One region of the Rhizobium sp. SVR5-2C genome, then DNA from elsewhere that is predicted to be linked to it. Evidence: predicted binding sites of a transcription regulator. Region 1 holds the regulator's gene; each other region holds the start of a gene.
What was found. The regulator PhoB, encoded in region 1, activates phosphate uptake and scavenging genes when phosphate is short. The targets are predictions, from matches to a motif close to TGTCATNNANCTGTCAT.
Positions count from the first base shown of each region.

Region 1 (7,356 bases):
TCCTAGTCGTCAGAGCGGCAGACTAGAAAGCCTTTCCGCTCGCGCAGCCACGAGGCCATGAGGCCAAGCACAGCGCGTAGTATGGTTCAGATCGCGCCCAGGCACCATGCAAGAATCGACTTCTGCGCATGAAGGCGGTTTTCCGCTTCATCGAAGACGACGGATTGCGGACCGTCGATCACCTCGTTCGTCACTTCCTCACCGCGATGGGCGGGCAGGCAATGCATGAACAATGCATCCTTGCCGGCCTTCGCCATCAAAGCCTGATTGACCTGATAAGGCTGGAAGACGTTGTGACCACGGGCCCGATGTTCCTGATTCATGGAAACCCAGGTATCGGTCACCACGCAATCGGCTCCCTCGACCGCGCGGTCGGCGTCATGACCGAGCACGATCTGGGCACCCTCGTTGCGGGCCCAGTTTAGATAGTGATCCTTTGGCTCGGAACCAAGAGGCACGGCCATGTTCATCCGGTAGCCGAAGCGGGCGGCACCTTCGACCAAGGAATGCAGGACATTGTTGCCGTCGCCGGTCCAGGCAACCGTCTTGCCCTTGATGGGGCCGCGATGCTCCTCGAATGTCATGACATCGGCCATGACCTGGCAGGGATGGGTATCGTCCGTCAGCGCATTGATGACGGGGACCGTCGCATGTTCGGCAAGCTCCAGCATGCGGCTGTGCTCCGTCGTGCGGATCATGATCGCGTCGACATAACGCGAAAGCACTTTGGCCGTATCGCCGATCGTCTCGGCGCGGCCGAGCTGCATTTCGGTGCCGGAGAGGAAAAGCGTCTCGCCGCCGAGCTGGCGCATGCCGACATCAAAGGATACGCGGGTGCGGGTGGAAGGCTTTTCGAAGATCATCGCCAGCATCTTGCCGGCAAGCGGCCTGTCGCCCTTTCCGGCCTTGAAAGCCTGCTTACGCGCGATCGCGTCGTTCATGATGACCCTGAGATCGGATGCGGTTACCGCCGAGAGATCGAGAAAGTGTTTGGGGGAAGCCATTTCGTTCTTACCTGTCTGCTCCGCAAGGAGCGTCCGTCCATTCAAGCCGTCTTCTTGGTCTTCTGCGCGCGAATGCTTTCTGCAGCACGCTCGAGGCGAGAAAGCCCTTCGCGAGCCTCCTCCGCCGTGACGACGAGTGGCGGAAGCAGGCGGATAACGTTGTCGCCCGCCGGAACCCCAAGCAGACGAGCGGCGCGAATAGCCTGCAGCAGTTCGGATGATGGAACCGCTGCCTTGACCCCAAGCAACAGGCCCTCGCCGCGCACATCCTCAATCACGTCCGGATAGCGATCCTTGAGCGAGGCAAGGCCCTGGCGGAAGACGAGCGCCACCTCACGCACGTGCTCAAGGAAGCCCTCGGCAAGAATGACGTCGAGCACTGCGCTGCCGACCGCCATCGCAAGCGGATTGCCGCCGTAGGTGGAGCCGTGGGTGCCGACCTTCATGCCGGAGGCTGCCTCCGCCGTCGCAAGGCAGGCGCCAAGCGGGAAGCCGCCGCCGATACCCTTTGCGACCGCCATGATGTCCGGTGTGACGCCGGACCATTCGTAGGCAAACAGCTTGCCCGTACGGCCGACACCGGTCTGAACCTCGTCCAGGATCAGCAGCAGGCCCTTCTCGTCGCAAATCTGGCGCAGCGCCCTCATGAACTCGTTGGTCGCCGGGCGGATGCCGCCTTCGCCCTGTACCGGCTCGATGAGGATGCCGGCGGTCGCGTCCGTGATGGCGGCTCGGACTGCCTCGATATCGCCAAAGGGAACCTGGTCGAAGCCCGGCGACTTCGGGCCAAAACCCTCCAGATACTTCTCCTGGCCGCCAGCAGCGATCGTCGCCAGCGTGCGGCCATGGAAGGCACCTTCAAAGGTAATGATATGGAAGCGCTCGGGATGGCCCTTGGAATACTGATATCGGCGCGCCGTTTTGATCGCGCATTCGAGCGCCTCTGCCCCTGAATTGGTGAAGAACACCTTATCGGCGAAAGTGACGTCCGTCAGCCGCTTTGCAAGCGCTTCCTGCCCGGGAATTTCATAGATGTTCGATAGGTGCCAGACCTTGTCGGCCTGCGCCTTCAAAGCCTGGACGACGTGCGGATTGCTGTGGCCGACCGACGTCACGGCAACGCCTGCCCCAAAGTCCAGATAACGTTCGCCGCTTTCGGTTATCAGCCAGACGCCCTCACCTCGCTCGAACCGCAGAGGGGCACGAGAATAGGTGTCATATAGCGGCGCGGCTTCAGCCATGGCGCGGTCTCCTGTCGAGGTTGGGGCAACCGGACTCCGGCTAAAAACCGGGTCCAAAAAATTAAAAATGCCGCCTTTCGGCGGCGAGTGACACTATTTACTTTTCGCACTGCAATGTCAACAAACTGCGAGTTTACCGCGTGCTGCAACATAAAGCCAAAGGAACTTATTTTATTAACAGCTAATGTTGCAGAAATGACTCGCACGGCCAGCAAGTTGGGGAAAACTTGAAATTCGATTCATCCGGATTCCCGCGACTCTTGTCACGGAGTCAGCCTCACACTAGGTTAAAACTCAATTACTAGACTGCATGCGGCGGAACTAGTCACCAAAATTAGTCAAGCGTTTCCTGCTTCGGACACATCCGAGGCAATGGTGAGGGATTCTGCCTTCACAACGCTAATCGGAGACAGGGCATGAACTGGACAGACGAGCGTGTCGAAAAACTCAAGAAGCTTTGGTCCGAAGGGCTGAGCGCGAGCCAGATCGCCGCACAGCTCGGCGGCGTGAGCAGAAACGCAGTCATCGGCAAGGTCCACAGGCTTAGCCTTCCCGGCCGCGCCAAAGCCGGCGGCACTGCGACGACGGTGCGCGCGCCGAAGCGCAATACCTCGGCTCCCCGCGCGCCGAACTATGCCTCGCGGATTGCAACCCGCACGGTCACGCGCCAGTTGGGCGCGACGATGCTCAAGGAAGAGATCGAAGTCGACCTGATGGCGGAAATGGAATATCGTCCGGCCGCGAACGTGGTCGTACCGATTTCCCGCCGTCTTGGCCTGACCGAGCTTACTGAACGCACCTGCAAGTGGCCGGTCGGCGATCCGCTGAAGGATGATTTCCATTTCTGCGGCTGCGAAAGCAACGACTCTTCTCCCTATTGCAGCTACCATCAACGCCTGGCTTATCAGCCGGTCAACGAGCGCCGCCGGGCAGCCGCCCGCGCAAACTAAGCCGGATAAGAGACAAAAAATAACGGGCCTCGCGGCCCGTTTTTTATTTCCTCATGGGAGCGGCAATCAGGCTTCCATCGAATATCCAGCGCCGCGGACCGTGCGGATGACATCCTGCATGTTGGAGAAGTTCAGCGCCTTGCGCAGGCGACCGACATGGACATCGACCGTGCGCTCGTCGACGTAGATGTCGTGGCCCCAGACGCCGTCCAGAAGCTGGGAGCGCGAGAAAACGCGGCCGGGCGACGACATCAGGAACTCCAACAGGCGGAATTCGGTCGGGCCGAGCCGGACTTCGCGGCTCTTGCGATGAACACGATGGGTCTCGCGGTCGAGCTCTATGTCACCGCATTTCAGGACCGTGGAGAGGACCTCGGGCTTGGCGCGGCGCAGCATCGCCTTGACGCGGGCAACGAGTTCAGGTGTCGAGAACGGCTTGACGACATAGTCGTCAGCTCCGGTCGAAAGACCGCGCACGCGCTCGCTCTCCTCGCCGCGGGCTGTCAGCATGATGATCGGCAGACGCTCGGTCTCCGGCCGCATCCGAAGGCGGCGGCAGAGCTCTATGCCGGACACGCCCGGCAGCATCCAATCCAGGATCAGAATGTCCGGCGTCCGTTCCTGAAGGCGTATCTCGGCCTCGTCACCACGCAGGATGGTATCAACTTCAAAACCTTCGGCTTCAAGATTATAGCGAAGGAGCACGCTGAGTGCCTCTTCGTCTTCAACGACTGCAACTCTCGGGATCATTCGATTACTGTCTCCTGGGGGCCGGATTCGGAGGTTATTCCGTTACCGCGCCGACGGTGTTGGCGGTATCGTCCTTCGGACGCTCGCCTTCCGGCTGGGCACCGGTCGCCATGTAATAAATGGTTTCGGCAATATTGGTGGCGTGGTCACCGATGCGTTCGATATTCTTCGCGCAGAAGAGAAGATGCGTGCAACTGGTGATGTTGCGCGGATCCTCCATCATGTATGTCAAAAGCTCGCGAAACAGCGAAGTGTACATCGCATCGATTTCTTCATCGCGCTCGCGGATCGACTTGGCCTTGTCGGCCGCTCGGCTCGTGTAGACGTCGAGCACTTCCTTGAGCTGGACGAGCGCCAGTTCGGAAAGGTGCTCCAGGCCGCGCGCGAGCTTTCGCGGAACGCCGGCGCTCTGAACGGCGATGACACGCTTGGCAGTGTTCTTGCCGAGATCGCCGACGCGCTCGAGATCAGCCGCGATGCGAATCGAGCCCATGATTTCGCGAAGGTCGGAAGCCATCGGCTGCCGGCGTGCAATCGTGACCACCGCCTTTTCGCCGATCTCGCGCTCGGCATGGTCGAGGATCACGTCGTCCGAGATGACCTTCTGCGCCAAGGCGGTATCGCTATTCACCAGCGCTCGGACAGCGTCCGATACCATCTGTTCGGCAAGTCCGCCCATCTCCGAGATGCGGCGGGACAGGAATTTGAGATCGTCGTCGTACGCAGAAAAAATATGTGTCGATGCCATGGGGAACGTCCTTGATTGTCTCTACATTTCTGACGCCAAAGATCAGCCGAAGCGGCCCATGATGTAGTCCTGGGTGCGCTGATCGTCCGGATTGGTGAACATCTTGTCGGTATCATTCTCCTCGACGAGATTGCCGAGGTGAAACATAGCGGTTCGCTGCGAAACACGGGCAGCCTGCTGCATGGAGTGCGTCACGATGACGATCGTGAAATTCTCGCGCAGCTCATGGATCAGCTCTTCGACCTTCGCGGTGGCGATCGGATCGAGCGCCGAGCACGGCTCGTCCATCAGAATGACTTCGGGGCTGACGGCAACGGCGCGGGCAATGCAGAGGCGCTGCTGCTGGCCGCCGGACAGCCCGGTGCCGGTTTCGTGCAGGCGATCCTTGACTTCGTTCCAAAGGCCGGCGCGCTGCAGGCTGTGTTCAACGATCTGGTCCAGATCGGCCTTCGACTTCGCAAGACCATGGATGCGCGGACCGTAGGCGACGTTCTCATAGATCGACTTCGGGAAAGGGTTCGGCTTCTGGAAGACCATGCCGACGCGAGCACGAAGTTCGACGACGTCGATATCCGGATCGTAGATATCGTCGCCGTCGAGAGTGATTTTGCCGGTAACGCGGCAGTTGTCGATCGTATCATTCATACGGTTGAGACTGCGCAAGAAGGTGGACTTCCCGCAGCCGGACGGGCCGATGAGTGCGGTAACGGTGTTTTCGCGGATGTTCAGCTTCACGTCGAAAAGCGCACGCTTGTCGCCATAGTAAACCGAGACGTCCTGGCCGATCATCTTGTACGGGATCGTATTCATTCGTTTGTCCAGAGCCTTCTCAACTGCTGCTTCGGTTAACATGTTCATGAATATGTACTCCGTTTACCAGCGACGCTCAAAGCGACGGCGCAAGAGAATGGCTCCAAAGTTCATGACAATCAGGAACAGGAGCAAGACGATGATGGCACCAGAGGTGCGTTCGACGAAGGCGCGTTCTGCTTCGTTGGCCCACATATAGACCTGCACCGGCAGCGCCGTGGACGGATCGAGCGGGGTGGCCGGCGCACTTGCAACGAAGGCGACCATGCCGATCAGGAGAAGCGGCGCCGTTTCGCCAAGCGCGTGCGCCAGGCCGATGATCGTGCCGGTCAGGATGCCGGGCATCGCCAGCGGCAGGACGTGGTGGAACACCATCTGCATCTTCGAGGCGCCGAGGCCAAGAGCAGCCGCGCGGATCGACGGCGGCACGGCGCGCAGCGCGGCACGGGTGGCGATGATGATCGTCGGCAAGGTCATCAGCGACAGCACCAGGCCGCCAACCAGCGAAGCCGAACGCGGCAGGCCGGCGAAATTGATGAAGACGGAGAGGCCGAGCAGCCCATAAACGATCGACGGCACGGCCGCGAGGTTATTGATGTTCACCTCGATCAGATCCGTCACCTTGTTCTTGGTGGCGAATTCCTCAAGGTAGATCGAGGCGGCAACGCCGATCGGCAGCGAAAGAACCAGAACGATCAACATCAGGTAGAGCGAGCCGACCAGAGCCACGCCGAGGCCGGCAGCTTCCGGGCGGCTGGAATTGCCGTTGGTGAAAAGGCCGGTATTGAACTTCTTGAAAAGCGCACCGCTTGCCTTCAGTTCGTTCATCCAGCCGACTTGCTTGTCGTTCACCTTGCGGTTTTTCTCATCAACAGAGAGATCGATCTGCCCCTTGTTGGCGCTATCGACATTGGCATCAGCCAGAACCGTGACGTTGACGGTCTTGCCAATGAGCGACGGATCGGCGACGACCGTGTCGCGCAGTTGGATCGGCGCGCCCTTGGAAAGCATGGCCGTCGCGTCACGGACGTCCGGACGGCTGGAAGGGTTGAGCTTCAGCTGCTTGACAATCGCATCGCGCAGCAGCGCCCCGTAGTTTGCCGCGATCAGCACTGACGGATCGGTAGCGCGCTTGTTGCTCGGATCGATGGTCTTCTCGGTAAATTCGACCGGCAGCGTGATCGCCGTCTGCTGGAAGGCCGTGTAGCCGTTGCGAACAACCGTCGACAGCAGGATCGCCAGGAAAATCAGACCGAAGGAGATCGCGGCAATACCATAGGCCCTAAAACGGCGCTCCGCGGCATAGCGGCGCTTGATGCCTATATCGCGGCGCTCGGGTGCTTTCGAAATTGTGCCCGCAGCAGGGGAAAGAACATTCGTCATTCGTACTGCTCCCGGTATTTGCGCACGATGTAGAGGGCGTAGATGTTCAGGCAAAGCGTGATGAAGAAGAGCGTGATGCCAAGCGCGAAGGCGACCAGCGTTTGCGGCGAGGTGAATTCAAGATCGCCCGTCAACTGATTAACGATCTTGACGGTGACCGTGGTCATCGGCTCGAAGGGATTGATCTGCATGCGCGCGGCGACACCTGCCGCCAGCACGACGATCATGGTCTCGCCGATGGCCCGCGAGGCCGTCATCAGCAGTGCGCCAACAATCCCCGGAAGGGCTGCCGGAAGCACGACCTTCTTGATCGTTTCGGAGTGTGTGGCGCCAAGTCCGAGCGAGCCATCACGCAGCGCACGCGGTACGGCGGTGATGATGTCATCCGAAAGCGAGGAAACGTAGGGGATCAGCATGATACCCATGACGATGCCGGCGGTCAGAACGCTTTGCGCCTGAATGAAATTGGC
Region 1 is NZ_JBNDHT010000033.1:11,304-18,659, forward strand. It holds gene argF (ornithine carbamoyltransferase) at 87-1,004, opposite strand; gene ACPYOI_RS12085 (acetylornithine transaminase) at 1,046-2,245, opposite strand; gene ACPYOI_RS12090 (GcrA family cell cycle regulator) at 2,662-3,195, shown strand; gene phoB (phosphate regulon transcriptional regulator PhoB) at 3,262-3,945, opposite strand; gene phoU (phosphate signaling complex protein PhoU) at 3,980-4,693, opposite strand; gene pstB (phosphate ABC transporter ATP-binding protein PstB) at 4,736-5,551, opposite strand; gene pstA (phosphate ABC transporter permease PstA) at 5,567-6,886, opposite strand; gene pstC (phosphate ABC transporter permease subunit PstC) at 6,883-7,356, opposite strand, start outside.

Region 2 (7,356 bases), on a different contig from region 1:
ATCAGCGAGGGGCTGATCGTGCCGACATTCTCCTTGACGCCTTTCCTGTTGGACCAGATGACCAGCGGCGTTTCATGTTCGCGCTTCATGACGTCGAGCGAAGCCCTGCGTGTGGCCACCATATCCGGCATGTAGCCGGCGCTCATGTAGGTGTTGCCGAGCGGTGGCAGATGGTCTCCCCAGAGGACGATGATCGTTTCGCGATTTCGCTTCGACGCCCAGTCCATCAGCTTCTTCAGACTGTCGTCAGCTTCCTTCACGCCCTGCGTATAGGTCGCAAGCGTCGCGCGGTCGGCGTCGGGGATGTTTCCGTGGATGTCGATCGTGTTGCGCGCATAGCGGCCCGGCTCATAGGGCCCATGCCCCTGCAGGGTGACTGCGAAGAAGAAGAATGGCTGATCGAGGCCGTCGCCCTCGCGCATGATCTCCTTCATCAGGGAGTCGTCGGAGGCAAAGAGGCCGCGCTTTTCCATCGGCGGCATCGTCTCTTCGGTGCGGAATTCCTCGAAACCGAAATCCTTGTAAACCTGATTGCGGTTCCAGAACCAGCCACTGTAGGGATGCAGTGCCCGCGCCGTGTAGCCTTGCCCGCGGAAGAACGTCGCAAGTGACGGGACGTCGTGGCGGAGATACTGCTGATAGGGGATGCTGCCATAGGGCAGGAACGCGTTCGAAAAGCCGGTCAGTGCTTCAAACTCGACATTGGCGGTCATGCCGCCGAACTCCGGCGAAAACACGTGCCCGGACTGCATGGCACGGATATTCGGCATCGGATCGGCGCTGAAGGAAACGTTCGTGAGCCGCGTGGGGTCCCAGAACGACTCGCTCATCAGCATGATGACGTCCGGCTTTTCCCGCGGGCCGGCCAGGTAGCCGAAATTGCGCGCGGGGATCGCGTCGAGCGCCTCGGCGTTGAGACCGGCCGGGACGGCGACATCCGCCATTGGGACATTGAAGAGGAAGGCCAGGATGAAGCCGTTGTTGCGGTAGTTCTCCTTCTGGTCCCACATGATCGGCACGACCTGCAGGCGGTCGCGGATATAGGAATACTGCGAATAGTCCATCAGCGAGCAGAAGGCGGCGATGACAGGCACCCCGAGGCAGAGGCGCCGCAAGCGTGCCTGCGCGGAGAGCTTCGGGAAGTTACGCCAGGCATAACGCCATGTCAGGAAGAGACCCGCAACGGAAAGCGCAAGGCCGATGACGAGCGCTACGGCCATCCACGGTCTGTCGCGCACCATCACCGGCAGCAACTCCATGATCTGCCGGGTGAAGAGCACGTCCGACGGATAGAACGGATCGGAGAGAAAGTGCTGCTTCTGGTTGGAGACGAAAGCAGGGATCACGATAAGCGGTACCAGGATGAATACGGACTGGTAGCGCCGTCCGAATGCGGCATCGAGGGTCAGCATCACGATCGCCAGCATGGCGACCGTCGTCATGCCGGGCCGGGCTGTCGATGTCAGGAATTCGCCGACATCGGTGAGCGTGCCGCGGGCGATCCATTCGACGCTAATCGTGCTGAGGAGGGCAACGGATAGGGAAAATGCTATGCCGATCGCCGCGCGTGCTGTGGGAGATTGCACGCTCGACCCGAAACCAGCAACTCTTCGTGCCTGCGCGGACTTCAATACCAACGCGATCAACGTCAGACTCCAATGTCATAAAAGCTTCATCTCAATGTCACATGTCCGTCATGAACGGTAGATGAACCCTGACGTTCCGCAATGGTTTCGCTTTTTTGCCCGACTTAGTCCGCGGCTTTTCATGGCACGGCGATTGCAGCGGCAGCCGGTGCGCGCTAAATGAATGACATGACACAAGAAAACGCGCCTTTGAATACGCTCCACATTGCCGTTGCCCAGTTGAACCCGACGGTCGGGGATGTGGCCGGAAACCTTGCCAAAGCCCGCGAAGCACGCGCCGACGCGGCCCGCCAGGGCGCGCATCTCTTGCTTTTGACGGAGCTTTTCATTTCCGGCTATCCGCCGGAAGACCTGGTGCTGAAGCCGGCATTCTTGAGAGCCTGCCAGAAGGCGGTCGAAGACCTCGCGGCCGACACCGCGGACGGCGGGCCAGGCGTCATCGTCGGCTTCCCGCGGCAGGGCGAGACCGGGCGCCACAATTCCATCGCGGTTCTCGACGGCGGCAAGATCCTGGTACTGCGGGACAAGGTCGACCTGCCGAACTACGGTGAATTCGACGAAAAGCGCGTCTTTTCGGAAGGAACGATGCCGGGACCAGTCAATTTCCGCGGCGTGCGTCTCGGCGTGCCGATCTGCGAGGAGATCTGGAACGATCTCGGCGTGTGCGAAACGCTCGCCGAAAGCGGCGCGGAAATCTTGCTCGTCCCGAACGGCTCGCCCTACTATCGCGGCAAGGTCGACGTGCGCCATCAGGTGGCGCTGAAGCAGGTGATCGAAACGGGCCTGCCGCTGATCTTCGCCAATCAGCTCGGCGGCCAAGACGAGCTCGTCTTCGACGGCGCGAGCTTCGCCTTCAACGGCGACAAGACGCTCGCCTTCCAGATGAGCCAGTTCGAAACGGCATTGGCCGTCACCACTTGGAGGCGCGGCGAGGACGGATGGCGCTGCGCCGAGGGTCCGATGTCGCGCATTCCCGAACTCGACGAGGCCGATTATCGTGCCTGCCTGCTCGGGTTTCGCGACTACGTGAACAAAAATGGCTTCAAGAACGTCGTGCTTGGCCTGTCGGGCGGGATCGACTCGGCCATCTGCGCAGCGATTGCGGTCGATGCGCTCGGCGAGGAGCGCGTCCGCACGGTCATGCTGCCTTACCGTTACACCTCTGCCGATTCGCTGAAGGATGCGGCGGATTGCGCCAAGGCGCTTGGTTGCCGTTATGACATCGTGCCGATCGAGGAGCCGGTGAAGGGCTTTACCGCGGCGCTGTCGGAACTCTTCGAAGGTACGGATAGCGGCATCACCGAGGAAAACCTGCAGAGCCGTGCACGTGGCACGATCCTGATGGCGATCTCCAACAAGTTCGGCTCGATGGTCGTCACGACCGGCAACAAGTCGGAAATGTCGGTCGGCTATGCGACCCTCTACGGCGACATGAACGGCGGCTTCAATCCGATCAAGGACCTCTACAAGATGCAGGTCTATGCGCTGGCGCGCTGGCGCAACAGCCACGTGCCGCCGGATGCGCTGGGTCCTTCGGGCGTGGTGATCCCGCAGAACATCATCGACAAGGCGCCGTCCGCCGAGCTTCGTCCCGACCAGACGGACCAGGATTCGCTGCCGCCTTATCCCGTGCTCGACGACATTCTCGAATGCCTGGTTGAAAAGGAGATGGCGGTGCGGGAGATCGTCGCGCGCGGACACGACGTCGAGACCATCCACCGCATCGAGCACCTGCTCTATCTCGCCGAATACAAGCGCCGCCAATCGGCTCCGGGCGTGAAGATCACCAAGAAGAATTTCGGACGTGATCGCCGCTATCCGATCACCAACCGGTTCAGGGACCGGTAACAAGAATCCGGGAGGATGTATGCGCAGTTCGGTCGAGATCTACAACATCCGCACCGGTAAAAGCCGGGTTGTCTTTCAAACGGATCAGCTGATCGAGGCGCCGAATTTTTCGCCGGATGGCGGCTATCTGCTGGTCAATGGCGATGGGCTGCTTTATCGGCAGAGGCCGGATGGAGCTGGCGGGCTGGAGAAGGTCGATACCGGTTTTGCAGTCGCCTGCAACAACGATCACGGCATCTCCGCGGATGGCACGATGATCGCCATCTCGGACAAGACGGAATACGGCAAGTCATGCATCTACGTCCTGCCTGCGGCTGGCGGCACGCCGCGTCAGGTCACGCAGAACCTGCCCTCCTACTGGCACGGCTGGTCGCCCGATGGCCGGCATGTCGCTTATTGCGGTATCCGCGACCAGGTTTTCGACATCTACACGATTTCCGTAGATGGTCGCGAGGAAACGCGCCTGACGCATGGCGAGGGGCGCAATGACGGCCCCGACTGGTCGGCCGACAGACAGTGGATCTATTTCAATTCCAGCCGTACCGGGCTCATGCAGATCTGGCGCATCCATCCGGACGGAACGGGTCTCCAGCAGGTGACGCATGACAATTACGGCAACTGGTTTGCGCATCCGTCGCCCAAGAACGACAAGGTGCTGATCCTGTCCTACGATCCTGATGTCTTCGACCATCCGCGCGATCTTCATGTGCGGCTGCGGCTGATGGACATGGACGGCGGCAATCTGACCACGCTTTTCGAACTCTTCGGCGGGCAGGGCACGATCAATGTGCCGTGCTGGTCACCGGAAGGTGATGAATTTGCCTATGTGCGGTATTTCCCGGTGGCTTGATCGGGACAGCAATCCGGGAGATAGAGACTGCCGTCAGGTGCCTGCTTCAAGCAGGAGAATCGGGAATCCGGTGTGAGACCGGAACGTGCCCAACGCTGTAAGGCTGACGCTTGCTGCAAAACTGCCACTGGCTTTCGGGCCGGGAAGGCTGCGGCAAGCGGGTGACGCCAAGTCAGAAGACCGGCCTGACAGGATAGACTGACCCGCGCGGACGGCGGGCGGTTGCGTTGTTGGGGATTTGACGATGCGACCCTTGAATGACGGCGCGCTTGCGGGCGCGTCTGCCTTTGATAGTGAAGAACGCGATGCGGTTTATCGGGCGATCATGACCCGCCGCGACGTGCGCGATCAGTTTCTGCCCGATCCCTTGCCCGACGATGTTGTGGGACGCCTGCTGGAGGCAGCGCACCACGCGCCCTCCGTCGGCTTCATGCAACCCTGGAACTTCATTCTGGTGCGCGATCCGGCCGTTCGGCAGCAGGTGTGGCAAGCCTTCGACCGCGCAAACCGCGAGGCGACGGAGATGTTCGACGGGGAGCGCCGCGACAAATACCGCTCGTTGAAGCTCGAAGGCATTTTGCGGGCGCCGCTCGGCATCTGCGTGACCTGCGATCCGACACGCGGCGGCAGCGTGGTGCTCGGACGGACCCACAATCCACGCATGGACGCCTACTCGACGGTCTGCGCGGTCCAGAACCTGTGGCTCGCGGCCCGAGCGGAGGGCGTCGGTATCGGCTGGGTGAGCATTTTCCACGAGAGCGACCTGAAGGAGATACTCGGTATCCCGGCGCATATCGAGGTGATCGCGTGGCTGTGCGCAGGCTATGTCGACGAGCTTTACCTGGAGCCGGAGCTCGCCGTGAAAGGCTGGCGGCAGCGCCTGCCTCTGGAAGAACTGATCTTCTCCGACCGGTGGGGCAACCGCTAGCGCCCGTCAGTTCTGTTGCGGCTGCGCGCCGGATGTTGCGGGCCTCTTGAGGTCGATCGCACCCTGATCGCCAGCCAGGAACTGCGGACCGACCTGACGGACCTTGTTGTTTGCGGGATCATAGGGGCGATCCGGCACCGAGGGTTGCGGCGCCGGTTCCGGGGTCGCGGCGGCGGTCGCCGGCGGCTTCGACCGGATAGTCGTGATCGAGCCTTTCTGCGGCGGCTCGCTGATCGCCTGGTTCTTGCGGATGTTGTCGTAGTAGGCTGACAGATTGCAAGAGCAGGTCGACTTTTCGCCGGGGGCGCGCTTCTTGTAGGCGAAGGCATTCGGCATGGCGCTGTAAGGCGCACCGGTCGACGCCGAGATCATGTTGGCGGCGTCGGGGTTCGCGATGTCCTGGTAGAAGAGTTCGGTTTCAATGCCCGGGCACATTTTCGAGCATGTCGCAGCGTCGCGTCCAAAATCGACCGAGGTTGCGTTCGTGGTGATCGGGAAAAAGCCGCCGTCGCAGGTGCGCACGCACATGGTGGTGACTTGCGCCATCGGCTCGCCGCGCGGCACGCCGAGCGGGATGAACGTGTCGCTGCGCATTGTCTGCTCTTCGGGGCTCGGCGCGGGGGCATAGGCTTGATCGTCGGGCCAATATTCCTCGACCTCATTGCAGCCATTGTCTTCAAGCGCCGCCATCAGCTCCCGGCGTCCGCGATCGTCCACGCCTTCCCGTTCGCGCAGGTCGTTGCTGCGGTCCTGCAGATACTGGATGTTGTCGACCATGCGCGCTTCGGATTGCTCCAATTCGCTGCAGTAGTCCGCATTCTCGCCGCCGATCACCACCATGCTGTCGACAGAGCAGCCGTACCTGCGCATGTCTTCGCGGACATCGCGCAGTTCGAGATTCTGCTCGGCAATTGCGCTGGCGTAGTGGTGGTTGAGCTCGGGGCTGTTGGTCGTGATTTCCGGCAGATTGGCGAGGCGGGCGCGCAGGTCCTGGCAGATCGCATTCGTCTGCGCGGCCGCGGGAGCTGCGAGGGTAAATAGAAGCGCAAGGGTCAGGTTTCGACGTTTCACGGTATCATCCCGCTAGCAAGCCAGGCCGGTACGCGGCGGAGCATTCGCCGCGTATGCCTTTCTAGCCTGTTTCCGTTAACAGGCTAGCGACGGATTCTAACGCATTTTCCCGTTTGGCAGCAACTTATGCGGGCTGCGAAGCCTCAACGACCGCAAGAGCCGCCATGTTCACGACGCCGCGCGAGGTGACCGAAGTCGACAGGATATGCGCAGGCTGCGCGGTTCCAAGCAGAATCGGGCCGACATGAAGCGCATCCATCATCGTGCGGACGATGCCGAGCGAAATGTTGGCGGCATCGAGATTCGGGAAGAGCAGGAGATTGGCTTCGCCGGTCAGGGCGCTATTCGGCATGGCGCGCTTGCGCAGTGTTTCCGATAGCGCCGAGCCGCCCTGCATTTCACCGTCGACCTCGAGTTCGGGGGCACGCTTGCGCACGAGCTGCAGGGCGTCGCGCATCTTTCGGGCGCTCTCGGAGTCGCGGGAGCCGAAATTCGAATGACAGATCAGCGCGGCCTTCGGCGTTATGCCGAAGCGGCGAACTTCCTCGGCCGCGAGAAGGGCGATCTCGGCGATCTCATCATGCGTCGGATTGTATTTCACGAAAGTATCGGCGAAGAAAACCGGTCCTTTCTGGGTGATCAGCAGGCTGAGGCCGGCAAAGGTGCAGACGCCCGGCCGCCTGCCGATGATCTGGCCTACGTCCTTGAGGTGGCGGTCGAACCGGCCTTCGACGCCGCAGATGAGGGCATCGGCCTCGCCGCGCTTCACCGACAAGGCGCCGATGACGGTGGTGTTGGTGCGCACGATGGTGCGGGCGGCCTCCGGATTGATGCCCGCACGACCGACGAGGGCGAAGTAGTCGTCGACGTAGTCGCGGTAACGGGGGTCGTCTTCGGGGTTTACCACGGCGAAATCGACATTCGGGCGAATGCGGATGCCGAAGCGCTTCAGGCGCGCCTCGATAACCGATGGACGGCCGATCAGGATCGGCTCGCCGATCTTTTCTTCCAGC
Region 2 is NZ_JBNDHT010000003.1:32,244-39,599, forward strand. It holds gene ACPYOI_RS01495 (LTA synthase family protein) at 1-1,652, opposite strand, end outside; gene ACPYOI_RS01500 (NAD+ synthase) at 1,815-3,494, shown strand; gene ACPYOI_RS01505 (TolB family protein) at 3,514-4,344, shown strand; cobalamin riboswitch at 4,363-4,547, shown strand; gene bluB (5,6-dimethylbenzimidazole synthase) at 4,589-5,272, shown strand; gene ACPYOI_RS01515 (DUF2865 domain-containing protein) at 5,279-6,343, opposite strand; gene ACPYOI_RS01520 (NADP-dependent malic enzyme) at 6,468-7,356, opposite strand, start outside.
Region 2: ACPYOI_RS01495 (LTA synthase family protein) is a predicted target of PhoB. The motif match lies at 1,660-1,676, and genes of this name have one in related genera.

Region 3 (7,356 bases), on a different contig from region 1:
CCCACACTACGCCACGAGGGGCATTGATGCGTTCTTCGCCAGTCATGTCCATGCGCAGGTCCTCCCGTTTTCCATTCTCAAACTTATCACAGCGGGAAAGCACTTTGCCAAGGTGACAGGGGATGCTATTTGCACGGGCTCTATCAAAATTTGAGACGCGGAAAACACGTTGAGACAGAAAGAGCGCCGGCCGGGCCACAAGCCGCCCGCTGGTTCCCCCGGCCATCACCGCCGTGACGAGCGTCCAAGCCGCCCGGCAAAAGCGGAGGCCAAGCCCGCGACTGCGCGGGAGACCATGCGCGAGGCGACCGTGCCCGGAGCGAACGAGCGGCCTCTGAAGAGCCGCACCGGCGACCGCCCCCTGGAGCGCGTTCCGGTCATTCTGGAATCCTCCGGAGCGGGCGACTTCCACCTCATCGACAGCGGCAACAGCCTGAAGCTCGAGCAATACGGCCCCTATCGCATCGTCCGCCCGGAAGGCCAGGCGCTCTGGCAGCCGTCGCTGGCACCCCATGTCTGGGAAAAGGTCGATGCGGTTTTTACCGGCGATACCGATGAGGAGGGAACCGGCCGCTGGCGCTTTCCGAAGGAGGCGCTTGGCGAAACCTGGCCGCTGCATCTTCTGGGCGTCGATTTCTATGGACGTTTTACCTCCTTCCGCCATGTCGGCGTGTTTCCGGAACAGATCGTCCATTGGAGCTGGATGAAGCAACAGGTGGAAGCAGCGGGCCGGCCGCTGAAAGTCTTGAACCTTTTCGGCTATACCGGTGTCGCGTCGCTGGTCGCGGCGGCGGCCGGCGCAGAAGTCACCCATGTCGACGCCTCCAAGAAGGCGATCGGCTGGGCGCGCGAAAATCAGGCGCTCGGCCGGATGGAAAAACTGCCGATCCGCTGGATCTGCGAAGATGCGATGAAATTCATTCTGCGCGAGGAGCGCCGCGGCAACACCTACGACATCATCCTTACCGATCCGCCGAAATTCGGCCGTGGTCCGAACGGCGAAGTCTGGCACCTCTTCGAACACCTGCCGCTGATGCTCGACATCTGCCGCGAAATCCTGTCGCCACAGGCGCTCGGCCTGGTGTTGACGGCCTATTCGATCCGCGCCAGCTTCTATTCGATCCATGAGCTGATGCGCGAGACGATGCGCGGTACCGGCGGCGTGGTTGAATCTGGCGAGCTTGTGATCCGCGAGGCGGGCCTTGACGGCAAGACACAAGGCCGCGCGCTATCGACCTCTCTCTTCTCCCGCTGGGTGCCGAAATGAGTCATGAACATCGGGGCCACGGCCCGCACAAGGTCGGGCATGTGAAGGAGGTCACCTCGCTTGCCAATCCGATCGTCAAGGACATCAAAGCGCTGAGCAACAAGAAGTCGCGCGAGGAGAGCGGCACCTTCATGGCCGAGGGCCTGAAGCTTGTGATCGATGCCATCGAACTCGGCTGGGCGATCCGCACGCTGGTCTATGCCAAGGCTGTCAAGGGCAAGCCGCTTGTCGAACAGATGGCGGCCAAGACCGTCGCTTCGGGCGGCCTCGTGCTCGAAGTCAGCGAAAAGGTGCTTTCGTCCGTCACCCGCCGCGACAATCCGCAAATGGTCGTCGGAATTTTCGAGCACCGCTGGAAGCCGCTGAAGGAAATACGCCCGAAGGACGGAGAGACGTGGATTGCGCTCGACCGCGTGCGCGATCCCGGCAATCTTGGCACGATCATCAGAACGGCGGATGCCGCTGGCGCCTCCGGCGTGATCCTTCTCGGGGAGACCACGGACCCCTTCTCGCTCGAAACCGTGCGCGCCACCATGGGCTCCGTCTTTGCCGTGCCCGTCGCCAAGGCGACGCCTGAAGAGTTTATCGCCTGGAAGAAATCCGCAGGCGTGTCGGTCGTTGCCACACACCTTGCCGGCTCCGTCGATTACCGCACGATCGACTACAGGAAGAAACCGGTCGTCATCCTGATGGGCAATGAGCAGTCCGGCCTGCCGGATCAGCTGGCAAGGGAGGCGGATGCGCTTGCGCGGATACCGCAGCAAGGGCGTGCGGACTCCCTCAACCTTGCGATTGCCAGCGCCGTCATGCTTTTCGAAGCGCGCCGCCATCTCCTTTCACTTTCCGAGGGCAAATGACCGAACAGCCGCTTGACCGTCCTGCGCTCTTCTCGCGACCGCTGCCCATCCTGATCTTCATTCTCGTCGCGGTCGTTATCGACCAGATCGTCAAGATCGCCGTCGATCATTATCTGCCGCTACACGAGGCGGTGCCGGTCATCCCGATGCTGGCGCTCTACCGCACCTACAATCTCGGCGTCGCCTTTTCGATGCTGTCGGGAATGGACGGCTGGTTCATCGTCGGCATGCGGCTCATCATCGTTGCGTTCGTCATCTGGCTCTGGCATCGCACCTCGAACGATCGATGGATCGCGCATACAGGCTTTGCGCTGATTATTGCCGGCGCGCTTGGCAATCTGATCGACCGCTTTCTTTACGGGCACGTGATCGATTACATTCTCTTTCACACCCAGACTTGGTCCTTCGCGGTCTTCAACCTTGCCGACAGTTTCATCACGGTTGGCGCCGGCTGCGTCATCCTGGACGAGCTTCTGCAGCCGAAAAAGGCGAAAGGCTAAAACTTTACGCTTTTCCTGAAGGCATTCGGAACGGCGACTATGTTAGCCAGCGATTATGCACAGTCTGGCTCAGATGCAGGAACGACTTGCCGCCGCATTTGACGCTGCTGCCAAGCCGCATGATCCGCGGGCAGCAAATGCTGCTGCATGGCCTGTGACTGCAAACCGAAGGCGGCCGCTCCGCATCCTTCTCTCCTACTGGCTCGGTGGCTTCGGCTTTTGCGTGGCTATCGCGCTGCTCATGCTCGGGCAGGCTGGTGGGCTCGAACTGTTCGCCATCGGCCTCGCCGTCCTCGCTATGGCGCTCTTCGGCTACGCGGCAGGCCGCCGGACAAAGCCCCGGCAAGGGAGCGGCAATCCGCTGCCGGCAAGCCATGCCGCGGAGCTCTTCGCCAATGTTCACGATGCACTTGGCGATATCACCGTAACCCGCACGATCGACCGGCGGATCGTCGGCGCCAACGCCACTTTTTGCCGCCTGACAGGACGTCCGAAGCCTAAAGGACAGACATGCGAGGAAATCGGCATCGCCTTTCGCCCGAGCGCCGATCCGCATCGCTTCGATGTCGAGATTTCGACGCCGGAAGGACAGCGCGTCTTTGTCTGGCATGACGTTGTCACGCGCGATCCCGCAGACGGCCGCCTGCTGATTCAAAGTGTCGCCCGCGACGTGACTGCGGAGCGCCTTTCTACGCAGGCACGCGAGGAGGCACGCCAAAAGGCCGAATATAACAGCGCCGCCAAATCCCGCCTGCTTGCGACCGTCAGCCATGAAATCAGAACGCCGCTATCGGGCATTCTCGGGATGACGCACCTGCTGGAGCAAGCCCAGATGACCCAGGAGCAGCAGAACTATGTTGGCGGCATCCGCCAGTCCGGTCATGCGCTGGTCCAGCTCGTGGAAGACCTCCTCGACTTCTCAACCATCGAGGTCGGCCGCTTCCAGCTTCGTCCTCGTAGCGAATCGCTGCGGCAGCTTCTCGAAAGCGTCGTCGAGATGCTGGCCCACCGCGCCCATGAGAAGGGCATCGAGATTGGCGCGACGGTTTCCTCCGACGTGCCGGAATTCATGAGTTTCGACCCTGCCCGGCTGCGCCAGGTGCTTTTCAACGTCATCGGCAATGCAGTGAAATTTACTCAGGCCGGTGGCGTTTTCATCCGCGTGTCCTTGGATGGCGACGACCTGGCGATCACCGTGTCGGACAGCGGTCCCGGTATGACGGCGGACGAGCAGGCGCGGATCTTCGGTGAGTTCGAGCAGGGAGGAACCTTGATGGAAAAAAGCGCCGGCACCGGGCTCGGCCTAACCATTTCCGCCCGCATCATGCGTGAGTTCGGAGGAACGCTCACTGTCGCCAGCGAAAAGGGCAAGGGCAGTGAATTCACGATCCGCTTTCCCGCCGGCATCCCGGAAGACGGCCGTGGCCGGCGCAAATTGCTGCTTGCCGGCAATATTGTCCTGCTTCTGGCGCCAGCCGGTGCGGCGCGCGCCGCCATCGCCGAGACGATCGTCGCGCTTGGCGGCGAATGTCATTTAGTGGGCGATGGCGAAGAGGCGCGGCAAACGCTTCTCGCGATTGCCGCGAGAGGCCACCGCCCGACAGACATTATTGTCGATCACCGCATGTCTGCCGAATTTACCAGGCACCTCGCCGACCGTGTCGAAATTGCTGATCTCGGTCTGCGCAAGACCCTTCTCGTCAACCCGGAAGAGCGCAACGCCCACCCGCTTGATCTTTTCGATGCCTGGCTCATCCGGCCGCTTCGTGAGCAATCACTGATCGACGTACTGCGTGGCCGCATGCGCGGAATGGAGAAACGCGACGCGCTGAACGACAACCAGCCCGGCTTCGCGGCTGCCCTTCCCGAGCCGAATATGCAAGGAGGGCTGAGTGTCCTGTTCGGCGAGGACGATCCGATCAATGCGATGCTCATCCGTGCCATGCTGGAAAAGGGCGGACACCGCGTTCACCACGTCGAAGATTTCGAAACGCTGCTCGACTGCGCCCTTGCCGAAGGCAGCACCCGGCCGGACATTATCATCAGCGATCTCACGATGCCCGGCGGCGAAGGCGTTGAAATGATCGGCCGGTTGCGCGGTCACGAACGGCGGCTGCAGGTCGTTCCGGTGCCGGTGATCGTGCTGACTGCCGATAGCCGGGATGAGTCGCGCCGCCAGGTACTACTGGCCGGTGCAAATCGTGTGATGCTGAAACCTGTCGACCCAATCCGGCTATTGACGGAAATCCATGCCGTCGCAGCCCTTTCCGCTCGCCGCGCCGAAGCGCTCTGAGCGGGGTGACAAAAACGGCGTTTTTCCGTAAACTCCATGTCACTTTCCTGTCGCATAGAAGTGTTTTATGACACGCCATGAGCCGGCAACCGGAGAATCAGCATGTCTATCGACATCCTTAATCGCGACACGACGGCGGAGGCTGCTCCGCCTGCAACGCCTGTTGCGCCAAAGGAAGGCGACGTCATGGGCCGCATCGGCAACCTCGAAACCCGCCTCGCCCGCAACGCGCGCGAGATCGATGCGGCACAGCATGTGCGCTACCGGGTTTTCGTTCAGGAAATGCAGGCACAGCTCCCGCCGGAAGCCATGCGCCGCGAACGCGATTTCGACGCTTACGACGCCTTCTGCGATCACCTTCTTGTTCTCGACAACTCGATAGAAGGCGATACGGAAGACCAGATCGTCGGCACCTACCGCCTGCTGCGCCAGGACGTAGCCATGGCGAATGGCGGTTTTTACTCGGCTTCCGAATTCGCGATCGACGAGCTTCTCGCACGCCATCCGGACAAGCGTTTCATGGAGCTCGGCCGCTCCTGCGTGCTGCCGGAATACCGCACGAAGCGCACGGTCGAACTTCTGTGGCAGGGTAACTGGGCTTACGCGCTGAAGCACGGCATGAGCGCCATGTTCGGTTGCGCCTCCTTCCCCGGCGTCTATCCGGAGAGCCACGCGCTGGCGCTTTCCTTCCTGCACCATACCGTTCTTGCCAAGGGCGAATGGGCAGTCAGCGCGCTGCCGCATCTGGCGCGCGACATGGATCTGATGCCGCAGGAAGCCGTCAACCCGAAGAAAGCCCTGATGGCGCTTCCGCCGCTCATCAAAGGATATCTTCGCCTCGGCGCCATGGTCGGGTCGACGGCTGTTGTCGACCATGCTTTCAACACGACGGATGTGCTGATCGTGCTGCCGATCGCGAGCATTTCAGATCGCTATCTGAACTACTACGGCGCCGACGCCGGCCGTTTCGCAAGCTGATTTCCTGGAAGTTCAATCAAAAGCCCGCCTCGAAAGCTCGAGGCGGGCTTTTTGTTGGGATCACCCTGCCGAGTAAGCTGCAATCGCGGCCATATTGACGATGTCGGAATCCTTGGCCCCCATCGAGGTGATCTGAACGGCCTTGTCGAGGCCGACCAGGATCGGGCCGATGACCGTCGATCCGCCAAGCTCCTGCAGCATCTTCGTGGAGATCGAGGCCGAGTGGAAGGCTGGCATGACCAGCACGTTTGCCGGCGCAGACAGGCGGCAGAACGGGTATTGGTCCATTACCCTGCGGTTCAACGCCACATCAGCCGCCATCTCGCCGTCGTATTCGAAATCGACGCGACGCTTATCGAGGATCTTCACCGCCTCGCGTATGCGCTCCGAGCGTTCACCCGAAGGATGGCCAAAGCTCGAATAGGCGAGCAGCGCAACGCGCGGGTGATAACCCATGCGGCGTGCAAGACCTGCCGCTTCCTCGGCAATATCCGCGAGTGCCTCGGCGGTCGGCATGTCGTGAACCGCGGTATCGGCAACAAAGACCGTGCGGCCGCGCGCAAGCACCAGCGAAACGCCAATCACGCGGTGGCCCGGCTTCTCATCGATGCAGCGGCGCACGTCTTCCAGCGCCGTCGAATAGTTGCGGGTGAGGCCCGTGACCATGCCATCCGCATCGCCGAGCGCGACCATGCAGGCGGCGAAATGATTGCGGTCGTTATGGATGAGGCGTGTCACATCACGGTGGAGATAACCGTCCCGCTGCAATCGTGCATACAAATAATCGATATAGACTTCGCCACGGGTCGAAATGCGTGCGTTGACGATCTCGAGGCCCGGCCGGTTAAGGTCGATGCCGGCACGCTCCGCTGTTGCCCTTATCAGGTCTTCGCGGCCGAGAAGGATTGCGGTGCCGAGCTCCTGGTTGGCATAAGACATCGCCGCGCGCAGGACCTGCTCCTCTTCTGCCTCGGCGAAGACGATGCGCTTCGGGCGCCGGCGAACCCGCTCATAGAGGCTCGCGAGCGTCGAGGCGATCGGATCGCGCCGGGCCGAAAGCTCGCGCCGATAGCCGGCCATGTCGGTGATCGCCTTGCGGGCGACACCGCTTTTGATCGCAGCCTCCGCCACCGCCGCCGGGATCGCCGAGATCAAGCGCGGATCGAAGGGAACCGGAATGATATACTGCGCTCCGAAGCGCGGCCGGTTGCCCTGGTAAGCGGCAACGACGTCGTCCGGCACATCCTCGCGCGCCAGAGCGGCAAGTGCTTCGACGGCAGCGATCTTCATCTCGTCGTTGATCGTCGTTGCCCGCACGTCGAGCGCACCGCGGAAGATGTAAGGGAAGCCGAGAACGTTGTTCACCTGGTTCGGGTAGTCGGAGCGCCCCGTCGCCATGATGGCATCATCGCGGATGCGAGCGACCTCTTCCGGCGTGATTTCCGGATCGGGATTGGCCAT
Region 3 is NZ_JBNDHT010000018.1:22,697-30,052, forward strand. It holds gene ACPYOI_RS07615 (SRPBCC family protein) at 1-52, opposite strand, end outside; gene ACPYOI_RS07620 (class I SAM-dependent methyltransferase) at 170-1,267, shown strand; gene ACPYOI_RS07625 (TrmH family RNA methyltransferase) at 1,264-2,124, shown strand; gene lspA (signal peptidase II) at 2,121-2,624, shown strand; gene ACPYOI_RS07635 (hybrid sensor histidine kinase/response regulator) at 2,680-4,917, shown strand; gene olsB (l-ornithine N(alpha)-acyltransferase) at 5,020-5,895, shown strand; gene ACPYOI_RS07645 (NADP-dependent malic enzyme) at 5,956-7,356, opposite strand, start outside.
Region 3: olsB (l-ornithine N(alpha)-acyltransferase) is a predicted target of PhoB. The motif match lies at 4,955-4,971, and genes of this name have one in related genera.

Region 4 (7,356 bases), on a different contig from region 1:
GGCCGACGAAGAGGAAGAGGACGAGGTCGAAGACGGTGCCGTCTTCGACAAGAGCGCAATGGGCTCGGAAGATGGCGATGAGCTCTACCAGCAGGCGGTCAAGGTCGTGCTGCGCGACAAGAAGTGCTCGACCTCCTACATCCAGCGCCGCCTCGGCATCGGCTACAATCGCGCCGCTTCGCTTGTCGAGCGCATGGAGAAGGAAGGCCTCGTGGGCCCTGCAAACCACGTCGGCAAGCGCGAGATCGTTTCGGGGCGAGGAGATGGCGAGTAGAGCGATAACGGATTCGTCGAGGACCTGGCCCCCTCATCCGACCCTTCGGGCCACCTTCTCCCCGCTGGGGAGAAGGGACTTGCGGCATACTCGACATCCCCCTCTCCCCAAGGGGAGAGGGCAGGGTGAGGGGGCCAAGCTCCGCGACGTCTAAAGTTTGAGCTCAGCCAGCCGCACAGTTTCCACGACAAACTCGCCTTTTCCGCCCGTATAGAAATCCCAGTCGCCGTTGGCCTCGGTCGCCAACTGCCGTTTCAGTGCCGCATACTCCGCTGCCCTCCCGGGATGCGCTCGCAGGTAATCGCGAAACAAAATCCTCTCCCGATGCGCCACGTTGTCCGGCCCGCAAAGATAGAGCCGAAATCCATATCCCTCACGGTCCCGCGTGAAAGCCCAGCGGCCAGCGCCGTGCAGATCGCCGTGAAAGGCGAAATCCCCCATTTGCACTCGTTCGATTGCTGCGGGCAGAACGGCATCGGAAACCATCACGGCATCGAGATCGATCTTCGGCTTGGCGGCAAGACCGGGCACCGCGGTGCTGCCGATATGTTCGACACGGAGCAGGAGATCGCCGAGCCGATCAGAGACCTCCGCGCGCATCTCGGCAAAGAGCAGCGGCCAGGACGGATCGTAATCCACCACTTTAATGGCGCGCATGCTCCTCCCGATCTGATTAGTGCACTTCCTTCAGGAACTCGTTGATCACATCAAGGATCTTGCGCTCGGCCTCTTCAAGCGAGCCGCTGTTGTCCAGTTCGGTCACGTTGTAGTCGCCGCGTACGGTCAGTGGGCCGCGCGCCAGGCGAGCCATGATGTCCTCATGGGTCTCGCGCCCGCGGGTCTCGAGACGGGCAGCCAGAACGTCCGGGCGGGCCGTCACGTTGATGACCTTAAGCCGCGGGAAAACGGCCTTGAAGTGGTGAAGTGCAGAGCGGGAGCCATTGGCGATCACCAGATGGCCCTTGCCCAGCGCAACGGAAACCTCCGCGGGAATGCCGTATTTCAAGCCGTGCGCTTCCCACCATACGGCAAAGCTGCCGGATTGCTCCATCGAGGCGAACCCGGCATCGGAAACGGAGAGATGGCCCTCGCCGCCTGCGCCGCCGTCTCGGGTGATGACACGGCGGACGAAGTGTACGTCGGCGCGGCCTGAAAAATGCTTGGCCGCCAGCGCCATCAGCGTGTCCTTGCCGGCGCCGCTCGGCCCGACGACGACAACCATGATGCCGTGTTCGGTGCCGGGTACTGCGTGGGGTTCGTGCGAGGGGATCATGCGACCCGGCGTCCTTCACGCCACACCGAACGGGTAACCGGCACACCTTCATCGCGGAAAACGCGGACCAGATCGGCACGCAGGCCGGTCTCGATACGGCCACGATCGTTGAGGCTCACCGTGCGCGCCGGCGTTGCCGTCACCATGGCGATTGCCTTCGGCAGCGAGATCGCCTCGACTTCGTCGGCGAGAATGAAAGGTGCGTACAGCAGGCTGAGCGGCACGTAGTCGGAGGAGAGCACGTCGAGCACACCGCGCTCGGCGAGATCACGGGCGGCTATATTGCCGGAATGCGACTTGCCGCGAACGATGTTCGGGGCGCCCATCAGCACGCTCATGCCATGCTCGTGCGATGCCTTGGCGGCATCGAAGCTCGTCGGGAACTCCGCAAGGCGCACGCCGTTTTCGATCGCCTCGTCGACATGGGCAAGCGTTGCGTCGTCGTGGCTCGCAACAGTTATCCCGCGCTCCTTGCAGACCTCTGCAATCGCGGTGCGGTGCGGAGTCGAATTGCGTGCCGATTCGCCGAGGCGCTTCTCGATGAACCGTGCGAACTGTTCGTCCGAAAGGCCGCGCTTCTTCTGGTAGTAGAAGATGTACTGGTCCATCGTCTGGAACTGGCGCTGGCCCGGCGCATGGTCCATCAGCGATACGAGGCGGACGTAGGGATCATTTTCGAAGTCGACGAAATGTTCCAGCACGTTATCGGCCGAAACCTCGCAGCGCAGGTGGATCAGGTGTTCAGCGCGAAGCCGGCCTTGCTCCTCGGCCTTCTGAATGGCGTCGGCCATGTCGCGCATTTCACCATGCTCGAAACCGCCGTCTTCGTCCGCGCCCATGCGCAGGCAGTCGAACACCGTCGTGATGCCTGAAGTGACGATCTGGGCGTCATGGGCCTGGATGGCAGCCGTCTTGTTCCAGCGCAGGCCCGGGCGCGGCGAATAATGGCCCTCGAGGTGGTCGGTATGAAGTTCGACAAGGCCGGGGATCAGGTAATCGCCTTCGAAATCCTCTCCGATTGCCGAATTGCCTTCAGAAATATCGGCAATCTTGCCGTCGCGGATCAAAAGCGAGCCGTCGACGATCTCGTCCTCAAGGACGATGCGTGCGTTGGAAAGGACAGTCTCTCTGGTCATATCGTCGACTTTCAACGTTCGGCGCCGGCAAGCGGCAGCCAGGAATGAATTTTAAACGGCCCGCCCCGCTCTTCCTCAGTGAAGACCGTAAGGCTGGAAATGGAAAGCGGCCGGCCCGTGAAGGCGGCAAAACGTCTTTCCAGGATCGATCTCATCAGCGTCGAGCGCTCTTCTGGTACCTGCCCCGTCAGCGTCATGTGGAAACCGAAGTCCTCCATTACATAGGGATAACCCCACCGCATGAGGTTGGCGCGCTGGCTTTCCGTCAGCTTTTCCGGATTCCTCCTGGCAATGTCGGCTTCAGAAAGGGATGCCCGAAACGGCTCGAACGATTTTACCACGCTTGCAGCGAAATCCTGAAGCGGCGTATGCGGAGAACCCGGGACGAGCGCAAAGAACCGGCCGAGTTGACCGAGGATGAGTTCAGGAATTTCAAACGCCGGCGTGCGGGCGGCGAAATCTTCGACGACAGCCATGAAGTCTTTTTCGGTTACCGAGGAGGCAAGTGCAAAAGGTGCCTTGATCGTCGCATGAAAGCCGTAGCGGCGGGGGTCCGCCGTCAGCTCGAACTGTTCGGCGGCTGGCATCCCTTCTTCTTCAGAAGCCGGATAAGTTTGGCCGGTAAATGCATCGCGACCGAGCCAGATCGAAGCCGCACCGGTCAGGGGATCGTCCTTCGGCGGCGTGAAATAGAGTGCGTAACGCAAGGTCTTGTCCTGAAAATATGTTCAAGTCGGGAGCCGCAATGTCAGCGATTTGGCAGCGCCCCGCAAGCAGGCTCCCGGCTAAAAGATTTCCATGACAGAATGATGATGGCGCGGTGGCGCCAACATCTTTTTTAAGGCGTCTTCGTGCCCATCAGACGATGGCGGAGCGCATTCGAGGCGCCATCGAACAAGAAGATGACGATCAGGATGAGGATCACCATGTAGGCGACGTTTTCCCAGTTGGCGTTGGTGCGCATCGCTTCCCAGAGCTTGAGACCGATGCCGCCGGCGCCGACTGCGCCAATGATCGTCGCGCCGCGCACATTCGATTCCCACTGGTAGAGCGTCTGGCTGACGATGACGGGGATGATCTGCGGGACAACGCCGTAGCGGTGCTCCAGCACAGTGGAGGCCCCGGTCGAGCGCACGCCTTCGCGCGGCTTGTTGTCGATGTTTTCGAGGCCTTCGGAGTAGAGCTTGCCGAGCGTGCCGGTCTCCGTGAGGAAGATCGCACCACTGCCGGCAAGTGGCCCGGGACCAAAGGCACGGGTCAGGAAGAGCGCCCAGATCAACATGTCGACCGAGCGCAGGAAGTCGAAGAAGCGCTTCAGAACCTGATTGAGCGCGCGGCTCGGCGTGATGTTGCGCGCTGCGAGGAAGGCAAGCGGGAAGGCCGCTACAGCGCCAAGCAGAGTGCCCAGAAACGCCATGACGATGGTCTGGAAGAGCTTGGTCCAGACGTCGCCGTGCTGCCATGCGCTGTTGTTCCAGATGTTGTCGAAGGCGAGCGACAGGTTGGACTGCTCGGGATCGATCCGCGGACCAGAAATGATGAGGCCGATCACCTCGCTCGCCGGCTTGTCGAAGAAGGGTGAGTGCGTGTCGAACACGAAGTTCGCCCAACCGAGGAAGCGTTTGCGAACCTTCACGCGGTCGGCCGAGATGCTGACTTCACCGGCAAACCCCAGGTCTGCAAGAACGTTGTCATCATAGACCGTCATCCATGACGGGATCTCTCCTTCGACCTTCAGAGCACCACCGGTAAAGTCGACCGGAACGGTGATCCCGTGCGCCGCGATGATCGTCTGGGTCTTGGAGATCGTGACCGTACGGCTGGTGCCGCTGACGGAAACAGTAAGGCTGCCGTCGGGATTGTTCACGACCCAATCGGGATGCGGATCGTCACCAAGCGGCGAGAAGCGCGGGTATTTGATGGTGATCTTGTCGCCGGAAATGCGGAATTCCGGCTGAACATCGTAGCTCACCCACTGGCTGAGGTAGATCCCGACACGCTCCCAATGGGCTTCGGCGATCATCTTCGGCAGATCAAAGAACCAGACCGCGTAGATGCTGTAGAGCAGCGCTCCGATGAAAAGCATCAAGCCGCCGAAACGTTGCCGGAAGGAGCGATGGAGAACCTCCGGGTACCGCGTTTCGATCTCGTGCATACGGTTTGCGTCGATCACCGTCATGGCAGCCTCAATGTTGCAGGAGGAAAGCGTGCTCGCCGACGAGACGGCGGCGGAGCCAGGCGGAGAACTGGTCGACGGCGACGATGGTCACGAAGAGCAGCAGAACGAGAGCGACGGTCTTTGCGCCGAACCCGCGCGAGATCGAAAGTTTCAGCTCCTCGCCGATACCGCCGCCGCCAACGGCGCCGATGATCGTCGAGGCGCGCACATTGATCTCGAGGCGCAGCAGCGCATAGGAGGCGAAGTTCGGCATGACCTGGGGCATGGCACCGAAGCGCACGCGCTCGAACCAGTTGGCGCCCACCGCCTTCATGCCTTCATCCGGCTTCATGTCGATGTTCTCGACGACCTCGTAGAAGAGTTTTCCGAGCGCACCGATCGTGTGCAAACTGACCGCAATGATCGCCGAGATCGAGCCGATCGAAAGGATTGCCGCGAAAAGACCGGCAATGACGATTTCCGGAAAGGCGCGCAGGAATTCCATGACGCGCTTGGTCGCGATGCGCGGCAGCCAGGAAGGCGTCATGTTGCGTGCGGCGATGAAGCTAAGCGGCGTGGCGAAAATGAATCCGATCAGCGTGGAAACGAGCGCGACGTTGATCGTGGTGATCATCAGCTCGAAGTATTCGGGAATATAGAAGTCGCCCCAGACATAGACACGGCCTTTGGCGAAGTTGAATTCCTCGCCACCCTTGTCGTTGGGGCTCGCTATGTCGAAAAGCGCGCGCCAGACATCGTCCCAGTCCTTCGGAATGAGCCAGTTCAGGAAGTCGAAGAGATGCGGCAGGCGCTCGAAGAAATGCCCGGCATTGCTCTCGTCGGCGAAGCGGACGGAAGCCACGAAGGCGACGAACAGAACGAGCAGGCCGAGACCCGTGTAGAGACGGCGGCGCGCCACCATCTTGCTCCAGGCGTCGCCGATGTCCTTGGCGCTTGGTTGAGCGCCTCGCATGTCGGAATGGGGATCGGCAAAGGTCATGGCATCTTCCGCTCGCTCGCAAGAAAAAGGGCGGCCACGACTGGCCGCCCCGCATTCATACTGGTCGATCAGCCGCCGATGGCAGCCTTACGAACGTCGATAACAGCGTTATAGAAGTCCGGGGTAACCTTGGAGTAGCCCTTGAAGTCGCCGCCTTCGAGAGCGGAGAAGCACTTGGCATCCTTTTCCGGAAGCTTCAGGAAGAAGTCCGTGAGCTTGGTCTGCCATTCAGCGCCGAGAGCGTTGCGAACGACGAGCGGGCCGTTCGGGATCAGCGGCGAACGCCATACTTCAACCAGCTTGTTCGGGTCGACAGCGCCCTTGTCGACTTCCTTGCGGAACGTGCCGGAGGTGTAGCCGTCCATGAAGTCGCCGAGGCCCGAGGAGTCATCGACCGCAACGTCGACCTTGCCGTCATAAGCAGCGAGCAGATTGTTTTCGTGACCGCCGTTAAACTGCGTGGAGGCGAAGAACTTGTCGTTCGGCTCGCCCGTGGTCTTCGGGATCTGCGTCAGCGGAACGAGGTAACCCGAGGTGGAGTCCGGATCGGCGTAGCCAAGCTTCTTGCCCTTGGCGTCCTGGATGGTCTTGATGCCGGAGGACTTCAGGGCGAGACCGATCGAGTAGTAGCCGGTCGAACCGTCAGCCTGCTGAGTGGTCAGGATCGGGGTAACGGCGTTCGGGTCCTTGATGGCGACGGCCGCATAGCCGGAAGCGCCGAGTTCGGCGAAGTCGAGCGTGCCGCCGAGCAGGCCCTGGATGACGCCGTCATAGTCGGCGGCCGGGAACAGCGACACCTTCTCGAAGCCGAATTCCTGCTTCAGGTGATCGGCAAGGCAGGCATAGTTGCGCAGGCGATCGGTTTCGTTTTCCCCGCCGAGAATGCCGACGCGGAATTCCTTGAGGTCCGCAGCAGCGGCAGAGCCGGCAAGCGCCAGAAGCGCCGTGGCGGCAAAGAGTGCTTTCTTCAACATTGGTCTCTCCTGATTGACCGGTATTCCGGTCGTCTTGCTGTTACGAAGAAGTGTGCCCTTGACGCGGGCGCTCGATCGCGGCCGTCCCGTTCAGAGACCGGCCAGCGCCAGCGGTTGCAGGCCGGCGGATGCTTGAGCCGCGGCAGCCGCGGGAATATTGATCGATGTCGAGGTCATGGTTTCATCGATGCCGGCGCCGTCCTTGTCGGTGCCGTAGATTTCCTTGACGGCAGCCGCCGTCAGCTCCGAAGGCTTGCCGTCGAAAACGACGCGCCCGGCTGCCATGCCGACGATGCGCTCGCAGTAATTGCGCGCGGTATCGAGCGTATGCAGGTTGGTGATGACCGTGATACCTTCGCGCTCGTTGATGTCGCGCAGCGCATCCATGACGATCTTGGCGTTCAGCGGATCAAGGGAGGCGATCGGCTCGTCTGCGAGCACCATCTTTGGGTTCTGCATCAAGGCGCGTGCGATCGCCACGCGCTGCTGCTGGCCACCGGAAAGCGTCCCGGCCGTCTGCAGCGCCGTCTGCTCAATCCCA
Region 4 is NZ_JBNDHT010000028.1:42,909-50,264, forward strand. It holds gene ACPYOI_RS10735 (DNA translocase FtsK) at 1-274, shown strand, start outside; gene ACPYOI_RS10740 (GrpB family protein) at 425-931, opposite strand; gene phnN (phosphonate metabolism protein/1,5-bisphosphokinase (PRPP-forming) PhnN) at 948-1,547, opposite strand; gene ACPYOI_RS10750 (alpha-D-ribose 1-methylphosphonate 5-triphosphate diphosphatase) at 1,544-2,683, opposite strand; gene ACPYOI_RS10755 (DUF1045 domain-containing protein) at 2,695-3,390, opposite strand; gene phnE (phosphonate ABC transporter, permease protein PhnE) at 3,522-4,862, opposite strand; gene phnE (phosphonate ABC transporter, permease protein PhnE) at 4,870-5,841, opposite strand; gene phnD (phosphonate ABC transporter substrate-binding protein) at 5,910-6,815, opposite strand; gene phnC (phosphonate ABC transporter ATP-binding protein) at 6,906-7,356, opposite strand, start outside.
Region 4: ACPYOI_RS10755 (DUF1045 domain-containing protein) is a predicted target of PhoB. The motif match lies at 3,482-3,498, and genes of this name have one in related genera.